One region of the Furfurilactobacillus rossiae genome, then DNA from elsewhere that is predicted to be linked to it. Evidence: predicted binding sites of a transcription regulator. Region 1 holds the regulator's gene; each other region holds the start of a gene.
What was found. Region 1 encodes NrdR, which represses ribonucleotide reductase genes. Its sites were predicted from a motif close to ACACNATATATNGTGT; they were not measured.

Region 1 (4,645 bases):
TTTTCATCTCCACAGCAAAACTGGGAAAGTGAACTAACGTTGACTGGTATCCCAATGTGGCGAGTTCATTGGCAATAGCGCCGAGTAAAAATGTTTTGCCGACTCCAAAATTGCCATAGAAGTACAGACCTTGATGAAATTCATGCGGTTTTTGTGAATAGTCAGCCACAAATTGCATCGCTTGCCGCAGTGCTTTAGCACGCTGCTCCTCTTCACCGTCCACGTTGTAATCACCAAACGACGCTTGTTCAATCATTTTCGGCATGGAAACTGCATGAACGCGCTTCTTAAGCATTGATCGTTTTTGGGCAAGTAGCGTGTCTTCCGTGGGTTCGTAAGTCACTTCCACATAATGGTCACTGACCACTAATTTTGGTTCGTATCCAGGTGCAAAAACTTGGTGACCAGCACGTAATTTATCACGCTGGCTCACATATTCGTACAATTTGGACCCATTACGTTCCAAAACATCCTCTGCCAACTCATCTTGATGTGCCTTAATGAACGCTTGTACATCGGGATCATTAATCGCATTTGCAATCAACCGTTGGTAATCAGAGTTCAGATTCTGGCGATTAAGTAAATCGCGCATTGATTTTCCTAAGTCCTGCATGATTATTGATCCTCCTGATTCTTTTTAGCCTGATTTAAACGTTGACGTAATTTTTGAATTTCATTAGCGTCATCTTCAGAAGCAGCCACTTCTGAAGTTGGTGTCTGTGACTGAGCGTTCCAATCCGTCAGTTGTTCTCGTGCCCTAGGTGCTCGACCATTTTGACGTTGAATCCGTTGCGATTCCTGCTCTTCCTTGTAGTTTCGCATGTGATCAATTGCTTGCTCTGGCGTCTGCACCTTAGCCTTTGCCCAATCATTAGCGACTCGATCAACATCATTAAGATAAAGGACATTTTTATCGCGATCACTGATAAGGTAGTAAATCAGCATGTTCACCACACTGGGCGCAAACAAGTGTCGATCCATGAATTTAGCCAAAACACGTTGTTCGCCGTCGCTAACATACTGATTCTTTTCAGTCTTTAAACTGGCCAAGAAGTCAGCTGGTGCATACGCTTTAACGGCTGCTACCAATGCTTTTATTTGTGCCTGATCCTGATTGTCACCGGTTGTTGTCACTGGTTGTGTTTGAACATTCTGGGCGTCACCATCGCTTGAGTTCACAGAATTGTCCACAGCCTGAGTCGCTTGAAATTGAGCAGCAACGACTTGTTTGAAACGGTTAGCGTCAAACTGATTTGTTGTCACGCTTGTCGCCTGGACAATAAAGTTAGCTAAACTTCGCTCATTTAATCCATACATCGTCGCTTCAGTAGCAATTAAATCACGTTGATTCATGACTGAATCCAACTCAACGTACTCTCGTTTTAAATAATCGCTTAGCAGTTTGAAGTCAACTTGAACCAAGCTAGATTCACGCTCAGCACGATGATTATCGGACTGAATCGACAACTGCGCTGGTCGGTTAGTTAATTGAGCATCACTCATATGAAATACGGTTAAAAAATCAGCTGATACATTTTTCATCTGGCTTACGTTAACCGTCGGCTGTTCAAATTTTGCCAACAGTTCATCATATCGTGTTTGACCAACCGATTGTAAAAGCAACACGCTGAGTAAATCATCAGCAAAAAAGGCAGTCGCCGAAAGTGGCGACTGCAGTTGATAAGCGTAAACATCCCCTAGTGCGTCTTGCTGGTAAAAACTATCCAACAAGCCGGCTGCTTCCAACCGCTTACGGGCAGCCAGAAAATGATCCAAATCCAATCGCAACCATGTCAACAGCTCACTGTGTTGACGACGATTAGACAACTGGGGGCGCTGACTAGCAAACGTAGTCAACCCTGTGTATAAACCAAATGCAGTAACACCCAATATCGGTGCGTACAACGTTTGCCAGCTCAACAGATGCTGCTCGTCACGAGGTGGCAGTGTAACCACAAATCCTGACCGCGGTGTTAAAGTTGGTGCAACATTCATGACTGACACTCCCTTCTTGTATTCAGCAATTAACGTTTATCCGAGTGTTTGTCCCGTTCAACCATTTCTTTCATTTCATCCAAAAAGACACTCATGTCCTTAAACTGACGATAGACACTGGCAAACCGAATATATGCAATCTCGTCAACATCAGCCAACTCATTCATAACGTACTCGCCAATCAGCTGACTTGAAATTTCATTCTCACCCAGTGCGCGGACCTTTGACTCAACCTTATCAACTACGGTATTCATTTGCTGCATGGTAACCGGTCGTTTTTCTGCAGAGCGAATAATGCCGCGAAGAATCTTCTCGCGACTAAATTCCTCACGGGTGCCATCTTTTTTAATGACTAATAATGGGGCTACTTCAACCCGTTCAAACGTTGTAAATCGAAAACCACATTTTTCACACTCGCGTCGTCGACGAATCGCCTGACCCTCTGCGGTCGGACGACTATCAACAACTCGGGTATCGTTATGGTGACACCGTGGACATTGCATAGCCTGTCTGTGCTCCTTTAATCAATACTAAATCGTTTTAATCCGCAGTCTGACGGACTTTGTCAAGCAAGTTTACCACTTGTAGACGGGTTTCTTCAAGTTGTTGGGAATTATCGATGATCATATCTGCCTTGGCAACTTTGTTAGCCAAGGATAATTGACTCTCAATTCGTTCATTAGCCTCTGCTAACGACAAGTTATCACGTGCCATCAACCGAGCCTGTTGAATCTTAAGTGGAACGCTAACTACCACAATCATGTCAACGTCTTTTTCATAGTGTTGCTCTAAGAGTAATGGCGCATCCAAGACAACTACGGGCGTATTTTGGCTCCTAAACCGATCAATTCGCGACCGAATTACTTTCCGGATAACGGGTTGAACAATTGCATTAAGCTCAGCTAACTTGTCGTCATCATTAAAGACTAGGTTGCCTAATTTGTGACGATCTAACTGACCCGTTGCTGTCAAAACAGTACCGCCAAACACACTCACGATATCTGCCAGAACGGTTGTGTTAGGCGCCACCACCTCGTGAGCGATTTTATCCGCATCAATAATTGGTATGCCTGCCGTTGCAAACATTTTAGAAACTGTTGATTTGCCACTGGCGATACCGCCAGTTAGTCCAATCACCGTTGTCACTTAGAAGTCTCCTTAGTCGCCGCTGCAGAATGTGTCTTGTAAGTAGCTGTCTTGGCAACATGTAGTTTTTGTTCCTTGGGGCAAAACGTGGTGCCCCGCTCACCAACTTTAATTTTCACCATTGTGGTGCCACACCGTTCACAAGGTTCACCGCCGTGACCATATGCGTGAAGTTCATTTTGAAATTCTCCCGCATGTCCAAACGCACTATACGTGAACACTGTCGTACCGTGATGTTCGATTGCCAATTGCAATTCATCAAAGATACTCAACCGTAATCGTTTGATTTGCGCAATGGTCACTGTATTTGCCGGTTGTTCCGGATGAATCTTGCTTAACCATAGCACTTCATCGCAGTAAATATTGCCCAACCCTGCAATGTTGCTTTGATCCAACAGCCAAGTCTTGATTGCTTTACGGCTCTTTGCCATTTTAGCAACTAAATACGCCACACTTAAGGTTTCCGGTGTTGGTTCCGGCCCCAACGTTTTTAGCCCACCAACAGTGTCTTCATCACCAGTATGGATCACAATCATGCGCCCAAATTTACGTGTATCGTTGTAACACAGTAACTGACCGTCACTTAAATGAAAAACAACATGGGTGTGTTTATCCCTTGGCATGTCAGCTGGTGCCCCAAAGTATTTGCCTTCCATTCGCAAATGAGAAACCATCGTCAGCCCGCCATCGAAGCGAAACAACAAATACTTGCCACGCCGATCGACTCGGGTAACTGTCCGTCCAGTCAACAGCGTCACAAAAGCGTCGGCCCCGTTTAACACCATCTTCGGGTAATAAACGTCAATTCCAGTAATCGTTTTTCCAACAACCATCCGCGTTAGCCCACGACGCACCGTTTCAACCTCAGGTAATTCTGGCATCATTCATGCCTCCATTTTGAAATTCAAGCTTTCGATAAATCGTTATTTCGCATCATACCAAGTAGATCCGTGAGCACTTTCAACTTTCAACGGAATGTCCAAACTAACAGCTGAATCCATGATGCTTGGAACTAATTTTTCAAGAATCGGAATCTCTTCCTTGGGTGCTTCAAAGACCAGCTCATCATGAATCTGCAGCAACATAGTAGCCTTTAAATCGCGATCAGTTAAGGCCTTCTGCATTTGAATCATAGCAATCTTAATAATATCTGCTGCTGACCCTTGAATTGGCGTATTCATCGCTGTTCGTGCTGCAAACGAACGGCGGTTAAAGCTCTTCGCATTGATATCAGGCAAGTACCGGCGACGATGCGTGATTGTCTCCACGTAGCCCTGCTTCTTTGCCTGCTCAACAACATCTTCTGTATATTTTTTAACATCGGGATATTCGCGGAAATAAGTATCAATAAATTGTTTTGCTTGAGGACGGGAAATTCCCAGATTTTGTGATAATCCATAATCACTAATTCCGTAAACAATTCCAAAGTTTGTTGCCTTGGCCTGCCGCCGCATTAATGGCGTCACTTCATCATTAGAAGTTAACCCAAATATTCGGCGAGCTG
Region 2 (4,645 bases), 860 kb from region 1:
AGCCATATTAGCATCTAGCTTTTGAAATGTTTTTTATTGACCAATCGTTTCACAGAACTCGAACGTAGAAGCGAAGTACGGGAATTAAAGCCGAAGAACGTAACAATAAATCGCTCCCTAGACGAGTGCATATTGATTTTCCAACTACAGCCGACAATCAACATGCACATAACCATCAGCAATTAACGAACGAGTTTGTCCCAAATCACAACCTGGTCTTGAGCTAACGACTTCGGCACGTCAATAATTCGCTGATTTGAACTCCCACGAAATTGCAACGTTAAGTCCTTCTGTGACTCAAGGAACCGCCCATCAACCAAAATGTCAATCAACGACAATAACTCAAGCTTGTCATCAGAGTCCTTCAGCAATTCGTTCCATTTGTAACCAGTCCATGACCAAATATCCTTATCGTGGCCAAACTCCCGACGAATTCGTTTGCACAGCTGAATGCAAACATGTGTGTTGAGAAAGGGTTCACCACCCAGTAGTGTCAAACCTTGGACATAATCCTGACTCAAATCCGTGATAATTTGGTCCTCTAGATCTTGTGTATACGGATGCCCATAATGAAAGTTCTGTGCAGCCACATTGTAACAACCCGGACAATGAAATAAGCAGCCGCTAACGTATAAGCTGCAACGCACCCCTTCCCCGTCAACAAAATTAAACGGTTTGTAGTCCGCCACATAATCTAGACTGTGCTCACTGGCGAGCCATTCTTTGGGTGTCGGATTGTTTGGTCCTTTCGTACGCTGCTGCATGTTTAATCATCTCCGAAGTCATGTTTTTCTTTCGTGACGTAATCTCAATGTGACGACCGTGAACCATTGGGCGTTGCTGTGGGTTGCCCAAATAACCACACGTCCTTTTGACCACGTCACAATATTGTGGATCGTGATTTCCACATTGTGGGCACTCAAAACCCTTGGCTGTCGCCTTGAATTCGCCCTTGAAACCACACTTGAAACACTGGTCAATAGACGTGTTAGTGCCTAGATAGCCGACGTGATCATAGGCCCAGTCCCAAACGGCCTCGAGGGCTTTAGGATTTTGCTTCAAGTTCGGGTACTCACAGTAATGAATAAAACCGCCTGACGCATATTTAGGAAAGACTTCTTCAAACGTCAGTTTTTCAAACGGTGACGGGTGTTTACGAACATCATAGTGAAAACTATTCGTGTAATACTCTTTGTCAGTCACGTCAGCCACCCGACCAAATTTCTCAATGTCATCCTTGGCAAACGTGTCGGTCAGCGATTCAGCCGGGGTGGAATACAGACTATAGTGATACCCGCTTTCCTTTGCCCATTGATTACACTTTTCACGCAGTGCGGCCACAATCTTTTCAGCAAAATCGTGCGCTTCAGGATTCTGTTCCCATTTAGGTCCATAGAAGGTCGTGCATACTTCATAGATACCGATGTAACCAAGTGAAATTGTCGCCCGTTCATTCTTGAACAACTCATCAACGTCGTCATCCACTTTAAGTCGTTTGCCAAACGCACCATACATATAGAGTAACGGTGCGTTCTCCGGCCTAGCTTCTTTCGTTCGCTCAATTCGGTAAGCCAGTGCCGTATGACAAACGGCCATGCGTTCTTCAAAAATATCCCAAAACAGCTTTTTGTCGCCGTGTGCTGACAACGCAATCCGTGGCAAGTTGACAGTCACCACGCCTAAGTTCATGCGGCCAGAGTTAACCTCCACGCCGTTTTCATCTTTCCATCCTTGGAGAAAAGAACGACACCCCATTGGCGTCTTAAAACTGCCAGTGAGCGCTTTGATTTTGTCATACATCAAGAGATCTGGATACATTCGTTTGGTTGAACACTCAATCGCTAATTGCTTAATATCATAATTAGGATCTTGTGGATTCAAGTTGAGCCCGCGTTTAACGGTAAAAATCAGTTTCGGAAAAATTGCGGTCCGGTGTTCTTTACCCAGACCTTTAATCCGAATCTGTAAAATAGCCCGTTGAATTTCGCGCTCGATCCAGCTAGTTCCCAATCCAAAGTTCACCGTTGTAAATGGCGTCTGCCCTTGTGACGAATACAACGTGTTAATTTCGTACTCCAAGGCCTGCATAGCATCGTAAATATCTTTTTGCGTCTTTTGACGCGCGTAATCCTCACGTTTATCTTCGGCGACCCACTGTTCAGCATCTGCCATGTGCTTGTCGTAATTCAGTTGCGCGTAAGGCGCCAGTAGCTGATCGACCCGGTTTGCCGAACACCCACCATACTGAAGTGACGCAACGTTGGCAATGATTTGTGACATTTGAGCGGTCGCTGTTTGAATGGAATGTGGCGATGAAACCCACGCGTTACCAATTTTAAAACCATGTGCCAGCATTTCATCAAAGTCGATTAGGCAACAATTTGTTTCAGGTGTGACTGGTGAATAGTCAAGATCGTGCCAGTGAATGTCACCGCGCAAATGAGCCTTAGCCACAATATCTGGTAGCATTTTTAAACCAATAGCTCGACTCGCCGCACCAGCCTCAAGGTCACGCTGCGTGTTAAAAACATGACTGTCCTTATTCGCGTTTTCATGAACCACGTCCGCATCCCGACTAAACAACCTTTGAATACGAGCCTCAACACTTGTCGCCGCCGCGAATTGATCCTGATCATGCTTAAAATAGGCCTCATAGGCATCAGCGGCTTTCATTTGATCGTGCTTCAATAAGCTATTATGTAAAACCCGATGAATTTCCGCCGTTGGAATAATCTCTAAATCGTGCAGTGCATTCACGAGATCATGTTCAATTTCGTTAATTAAATCTTCGTCATTGACCAATTTGTGGAGGACAAACACAATCTTATAGGGGTAGAATTGAGTCACAGCCCCGCCGCGTTTTTGAACTGGCAATAATTTTAAAATTGCCAAGGGATTCGTAATTTGAACATTCTCCATTCGCTCACAACCTTTTATTGATGATAGTTTTATAATACTGGTTACGAGCTTTAAATCAATATGTAGTATGTGGATATCCTGTGGATAACTATATATAGTGTGCAATTAAATGATTCAAAGACAAAATTGCCTAGATAACGAAATGACAACCTGTTGTGTAGCACAACAGGTTGTCATTTTTTCGCTTTATCGTTTGTTTATTGCGTTTGTGTTACAAAATCCCACCACAACACCTTTAAAATTCTTCGTAAACCGTGGGATCCTGATTGAATGTCCGCCCATCAGGCTTAGTGAGTTGATTTATAGCAGTGATGTCCGCCTGGTCTAAATCAATTGCATCCAAATTCAGGTTTGCCCGTTGACGATCAACGTGTGCTGCCTTAGGTAACGGCACAACATTTAATGATTGTTCCCAGCGTAAAATCACTTGACCAACGCCACACTGATGTTTATCAGCAATTTGTTGCAAAACTGGATCTTTCAACATCGCCGAGGCACGCCCTAGTGGACTCCACGCTTCCGTGATGATGCCATTTACGTAGTCATACCGACGTTGCGCTTCTTGATTAAAGTACGGATGAAGTTCGATCTGATTGACTACCGGCTGAATTCCCGTTTCATTTCGCAAACGATCAATGTATTCGCCAGTGAAATTTGAAACACCGATGTACTTAACATACCCACGACGTTGCGCTTCTATCAGAGACGTCCAAGCTTCCACATACAAATTCTGTTTAGGATTGGGCCAGTGTAATAGAAATAAATCAAAGTAATCTAAGCCACTTCGATACAGGGATTCTTGAACGGCACTAATCGCATCGTCATGATGATAGTCACGGCCGGGCAACTTTGAACTCACAATCAACTGATCACGATCGACATCGCTGGCCTTAATGGCGGCACCCACTGCACCTTCATTTTCATAGCTAATAGCCGTATCGATTAGGCGGTATCCTGTATTAATGGCTTGTTTAATCGTGTTCATACCAGTCTCGCCCGTCAGCTGATACGTACCAAAACCGACTTTAGGTAATTCAAATTTTGTTTGACCCATCTGTGCACCTCTTCTTAGTTTTCACATTCAAACAAGATTATCATAAACCGGATTGCCTACGACCTGTCAAGTCGGCTGAATCCAGCGAAACTCATTGCTAACACAATCTGGAATTAGTAGAATCAAGTTATTAAACTATTATTATGAACACGAGGCTTCTAGTATGGAAATGAAATATGGTCGTAATTCTTTCTTCGATGGTGGTTTACTCGCCTACATCGGTTGGTCAATTTTAGGTTTTCTCGTCACTTTTTTCACCTTAGGCATTTGCTATCCATGGTCGATTACGATGCTCTACGGTTGGCGAATCAATCATACGGTCATTGATGGTCATCGAATGCAATTTACCGGTTCCGCCGTTGGTTTATTTGGAAACTGGATTAAGTGGCTGTTGCTGTCAATTATTACGCTAGGCATTTATAGCTTCTGGGTTCGCATCAAACTAAATGACTGGAAAGCCAAAAATACGCGTTTCATCAACTAGGCCGACTATGCATTTAACGCATGGTCCAAAATTGTATTAATCGTAATAATGATCAAGTAGGCAATTGCCAATTTTGAACTAAACCTTTGGGCGACCAAAACACCTGTGCCGCCAAATAAAACACATTCGGCGATTATTCGACGACTTTCTGTCAGACGTTTGGGAGAAGCTGGCGCCATATACTGCGT
Region 3 (4,645 bases), 940 kb from region 1:
TTTGCTTCAAGATGTAAACCATTCGGTCAAAACTTTCTTGAGCCGTAATTCGTTTGAAATCAAAACGCTGTGTCCGTGAAATAATGGTCGCCGGAATTTTATGCGGTTCCGTGGTGGCCAAAATAAAGATCACATTGGCCGGCGGTTCTTCCAAAGTCTTCAATAAAGCATTAAAGGCACCGGTTGATAACATATGCACTTCATCAATAATGTAAATTTTATAAGTGGCCTGTGTCGGCGCGTACTTGGCTTTATCACGAATGTCACGAATTTCTTCAACACCGTTGTTAGAAGCAGCATCAATTTCAATGACATCGTTTAGCTGACCGGCCGTGATTGCCTTGCAAATATCACAATTATTGCACGGCTCGCCATCCTTCTGATTTGGACAATTAATAGCCTTGGCAAAAATCTTCGCCGCTGATGTCTTACCGGTCCCACGTGGTCCACAAAAAAGGTAAGCATGACTCGTCTGCTGGGTCACAATAGCATTTTTTAATGTTTGCGTAATGACGGTCTGACCAACAATTTCATCAAACCGTTGCGGCCGCCATACCCGATAAAGGGCTTGATAGCTCATGTTAAACTCCTCATATGGATGTTCCTTATCGTGCGAAGGATCCGCACTTCGTTAGCATTCCTCTAAATCAGTATAAAGGTTTTAGACCCGAAAGATAACACCAGTACTTCCAAATCTCAACTTGTATTTAAAAATAAATAAAAAGCGCTCAACCAGTTGTTAAAGCCATTGGTCAAACGCCGTTAATTTCAATAAAACATGAAGCACAAACCGTCGCGGACTTAGTGCTGCTACCTTCCGATCCTGACACAATTCGTGAGGACGACCTTGCCTCATGGCCTTTCGGCAATTAATAATACTACGCTATTTACGTCATAAAAGCTAGTGTTTTGCTTGTCATTTTGTTCGTTGTGAACCCGGTTTTTTTGCACCACGTCCTCGACGGATTGCCCGAAAGAAATTCTGCATAAGTGCGCTGGCTTGATCTGCCATGAGTCCCTCATGAACAATAACTCGATGATTAAAACGTGGGTCTTCCAGCAATTGGTATAAAGAACGCACTGTACCAGCCTTAGGGTCTCGGGCACCAAAATAGACTTCAGGAATCCGAGCGTTGATAATGGCACCACTACACATGGGACATGGCTCGATGGTGACAAACAACTGACAATCTTCTAGTCGCCAGGTGTTAAGTGTATGATTAGCTTCACTGATCGCCATGATCTCCGCATGCAACGTTGCATCTTGTGCATGCTCACGCAGATTATAGCCACGACCCACAATTTTCCCCTGGTGCATGACGACTGCACCGATCGGCACTTCACCAACACTGCCGGCGATCCGTGCTTGCTTCAAAGCCTCGCTCATCCCTGCTTCAGCAATGGTCGGCGTTATATTTTCGTTCATCTCAGCCATTAGCCTGATCACTCGCAATTGATTCCAAGATATAGTAGCCCTTATCTTTTTTGATGATTTCACAATTACCAAAAATTGTCTGCATTAGTTTTTTTGCAGAGGGTGCGCCTTGTTTTTTTTGTAAAACAACGGTTAAACGTCCCTTGGGCAGCAGATGCGTTTGAGCGCCTGAAATCATGCCATCAACAACGGCCTTGCCTGCACGAACAGGTGGGTTGGTAACGATGGCTGCATATTTATTAGTCACCTTCTCGTATTGATTGGACGTATAGATGGTTGCGTTATGAATTTGATTTTGTTCTGCATTCCTCCTGGCTAAGGCTAGTGCCCGCTCATTTACGTCGACTAACTCGACGGCACGATCAGGGTTGTCCAAAGCAATTGCAAGACCAATAGGACCGTACCCGCAACCCATATCTAAAATTGAACCTGACGGAATGTCGTTTAAGTTTACCGCATCCAGTAAAACCCGTGAACCGTAGTCAACAGTGCGTTTTGAGAAGACACCGTTGTCCGTAGTAAACATTATTTCATGACCTAATAGACGAAAATTCCACGTCGCTTCGTCGTGTACAACGTCCGGATTTGGCGTATAATAATGGTTGTTCATCATTTAAGTTAACCTCGTTTCTGTTTTCATCATAGTGGAATCGCGGATAAAAGTAACGAAAAAAATTCGAAATTTTATAAACCCTTTGAGGACACCATATCTTGTGGATGCATTGTATAAATGCCACAAAATATGGTATTTTTTTGTTGCATTTCAATCTCCAGCCACTATACTTAGGTCATCAGCAAAACCAGTTTTTAAGTTCAAATGTGCAGAGAGAGGAAGTGGCCATTATGGCTAAAGTTGTTGTATTTACAAAGGATAATTGCATTCAGTGCAAGATGACAAAGCGTTTTTTGAGCGCACATAACGTTGATTTTGAGGAACGTAATATTAATCAGCATCCAGAACTGATCGACTACTTAAAGGGTCGCGGTTTTCAAGCAATGCCGGTCGTTGATGCAGATGGTGTCGATGCAGTGTCTGGTTTCCGTCCAGATGTTCTGGCAAAGCTGGCTTAATTTTCCATCATTCGATCAATGAACACGGCTCGGGCGTACGCGGAGCGTTGGCGTGCGTCTTTTCTTTTATCAAAAATCAATCAGGGAGTGACAGAAAAATGGCATTAAAAGATTTAAAGGACGTCACGTATTACGACTTGAACAATGAGATTAACATTCCTGTTAACGGGCAAATTCCGTTAAATAAAGATAAGGAAGCCCTCGCCGCTTTCCTAACAGAAAATGTTGAACCCAACACTGTGAAATTTGGCTCACTTCGCGAACGTTTTGATTACCTGCTTGATAACAATTACATCGAACGTGACTTTTTTGAAAAGTATGATTTTTCTTTTGTGGAAAAACTATACGACTATTTGAACGCACAAGATTTTCACTTCAAGACATTCATGGCAGCCTACAAATTTTATGCCCAGTACACACTCCGAACAAACGATAATCAGCAATATTTAGAAAGTTTTATCGACCGCGTTGCAATGAATGCATTGTTCTTCGCAGACGGCGACGAACAACTAGCTATGGATCTAGCCGACGAAATCGTCCACCAACGTTACCAACCAGCCACACCTAGTTTCTTAAACGCTGGCCGAGCTCGTCGTGGTGAATTGGTATCTTGCTTTGTCCTCCAAATGACAGATGACATGAACGCCATTGGTCGCGGTATAAACTCTGCTCTGCAACTGTCACGTATTGGTGGTGGGGTCGGCATTAACCTGTCAAACTTGCGTGAAGCAGGCGCACCAATCAAAGGTATCGCCAATGCCGCATCTGGTGTTGTTCCTGTTATGAAATTGCTTGAGGACTCTTTCTCCTACTCTAATCAATTAGGTCAACGTCAAGGCGCCGGTGTGGTTTACCTATCCGTTTTCCATCCAGATATCATCGGCTTCCTCGGTGCCAAAAAAGAAGCTGCCGACGAAAAGGTACGGGTTAAAACACTCTCGCTTGGTGTTACCGTACCAGATAAGTTTTACCAATTAGTAGCTGCTGACGAAGACATGTACCTATTTTCGCCACAAAGTGTTGAAAAAGAATACGGCAAACCATTTTCATATGTTGACATCACTAAAGAGTATGACAATTTAGTCGCCAACCCGAACATCGCCAAAAAGAAAATTCGCGCACGAACACTAGAAACTGAAATCAGCAAACTTCAGCAGGAATCCGGTTACCCTTACGTCGTTAACATTGACACGGCTAACTTGCATAATCCAATTGCTGGTAAAATCATCATGAGTAACCTTTGCTCAGAAATTTTACAAGTCATGACTCCTTCTAAAATCAATAACAAGCAAGAATACGACGTTCTTGGTAAGGACGTCAGTTGTAACCTTGGCTCAACAAACATTGTTAACTTAATGGCCTCCCCTGACTTCGGCCACTCCGTTGAGGCAATGGTTCGCGCCCTCACTTACGTCACGGACCACAGTAATATCGATGTTGTGCCTAGTGTTCAGTACGGTAACCAACAAAGCCATGCAATCGGTTTAGGTGCCATGGGCTTGCACGCCTACTTTGCAAAGAACCACATGCACTATGGTGACGAAGACTCCCTTGACTTCACGAAGGTTTACTTCATGTTGCTGAATTACTGGTCACTTAAAGCATCAAACGAAATTGCTCGTGAACGCCATGAAACGTTTGCTGGATTCGACAAATCCGATTACGCCAATGGTACCTACTTCGACAAGTACGTGACGAAGGATTGGGGTCCCAGTCGAGACAAAGTAGCTGACCAGTTTAAGGGAATCTTTATCCCCACTAAGGATGACTGGGCGGCATTAAAAGCGGACGTTATGAAAGATGGCTTGTATCACCAAAACCGGATGGCCATCGCGCCAAATGGTTCCATTTCCTACATTAATGACACAACTGCTAGTTTGAATCCAATCGTTAACCGGATCGAAGAACGTCAAGAGAAAAAGATCGGTAAAATCTACTATCCGGCTCCATATTTATCCAATGACACCCTGCCATACTATCAGTCAGCTTATGACACAGACATGCGTAAAGTAATCGACATTTATGCCACCGCGCAAGAACACATCGATCAAGGAATGGCCTTAACTCTGTTTATGCGCTCAACGATGCCTGAAGGCCTCTATGAATGGAAAAATGGTCGCACTGACAAGATGACCACCC

Region 2: the regulator NrdR is predicted to act here: its motif matches at 3,005-3,020, upstream of nrdD (anaerobic ribonucleoside-triphosphate reductase).
Region 3: the regulator NrdR is predicted to act here: its motif matches at 2,137-2,152, upstream of nrdH (glutaredoxin-like protein NrdH).

The regions. Positions count from the first base shown of each region.
Region 1 is NZ_CP040586.1:1,185,402-1,190,046, reverse strand. Features, by position in the region: gene dnaI (primosomal protein DnaI) at 1-613, opposite strand, end outside; gene LROSL1_RS05555 (DnaD domain protein) at 616-1,995, opposite strand; gene nrdR (transcriptional regulator NrdR) at 2,025-2,498, opposite strand; gene coaE (dephospho-CoA kinase) at 2,536-3,141, opposite strand; gene mutM (DNA-formamidopyrimidine glycosylase) at 3,138-4,022, opposite strand; gene polA (DNA polymerase I) at 4,065-4,645, opposite strand, start outside.
Region 2 is NZ_CP040586.1:2,042,422-2,047,066, forward strand. Features, by position in the region: gene nrdG (anaerobic ribonucleoside-triphosphate reductase activating protein) at 183-764, opposite strand; gene nrdD (anaerobic ribonucleoside-triphosphate reductase) at 706-2,919, opposite strand; gene LROSL1_RS09940 (aldo/keto reductase) at 3,155-3,973, opposite strand; gene LROSL1_RS09945 (DUF898 family protein) at 4,137-4,457, shown strand; gene LROSL1_RS09950 (YrdB family protein) at 4,463-4,645, opposite strand, start outside.
Region 3 is NZ_CP040586.1:2,129,601-2,134,245, forward strand. Features, by position in the region: gene dnaX (DNA polymerase III subunit gamma/tau) at 1-580, opposite strand, end outside; RNA gene ffs (signal recognition particle sRNA small type) at 768-864, opposite strand; gene LROSL1_RS10335 (nucleoside deaminase) at 917-1,435, opposite strand; gene LROSL1_RS10340 (class I SAM-dependent methyltransferase) at 1,428-2,045, opposite strand; gene nrdH (glutaredoxin-like protein NrdH) at 2,279-2,506, shown strand; gene nrdE (class 1b ribonucleoside-diphosphate reductase subunit alpha) at 2,605-4,645, shown strand, end outside.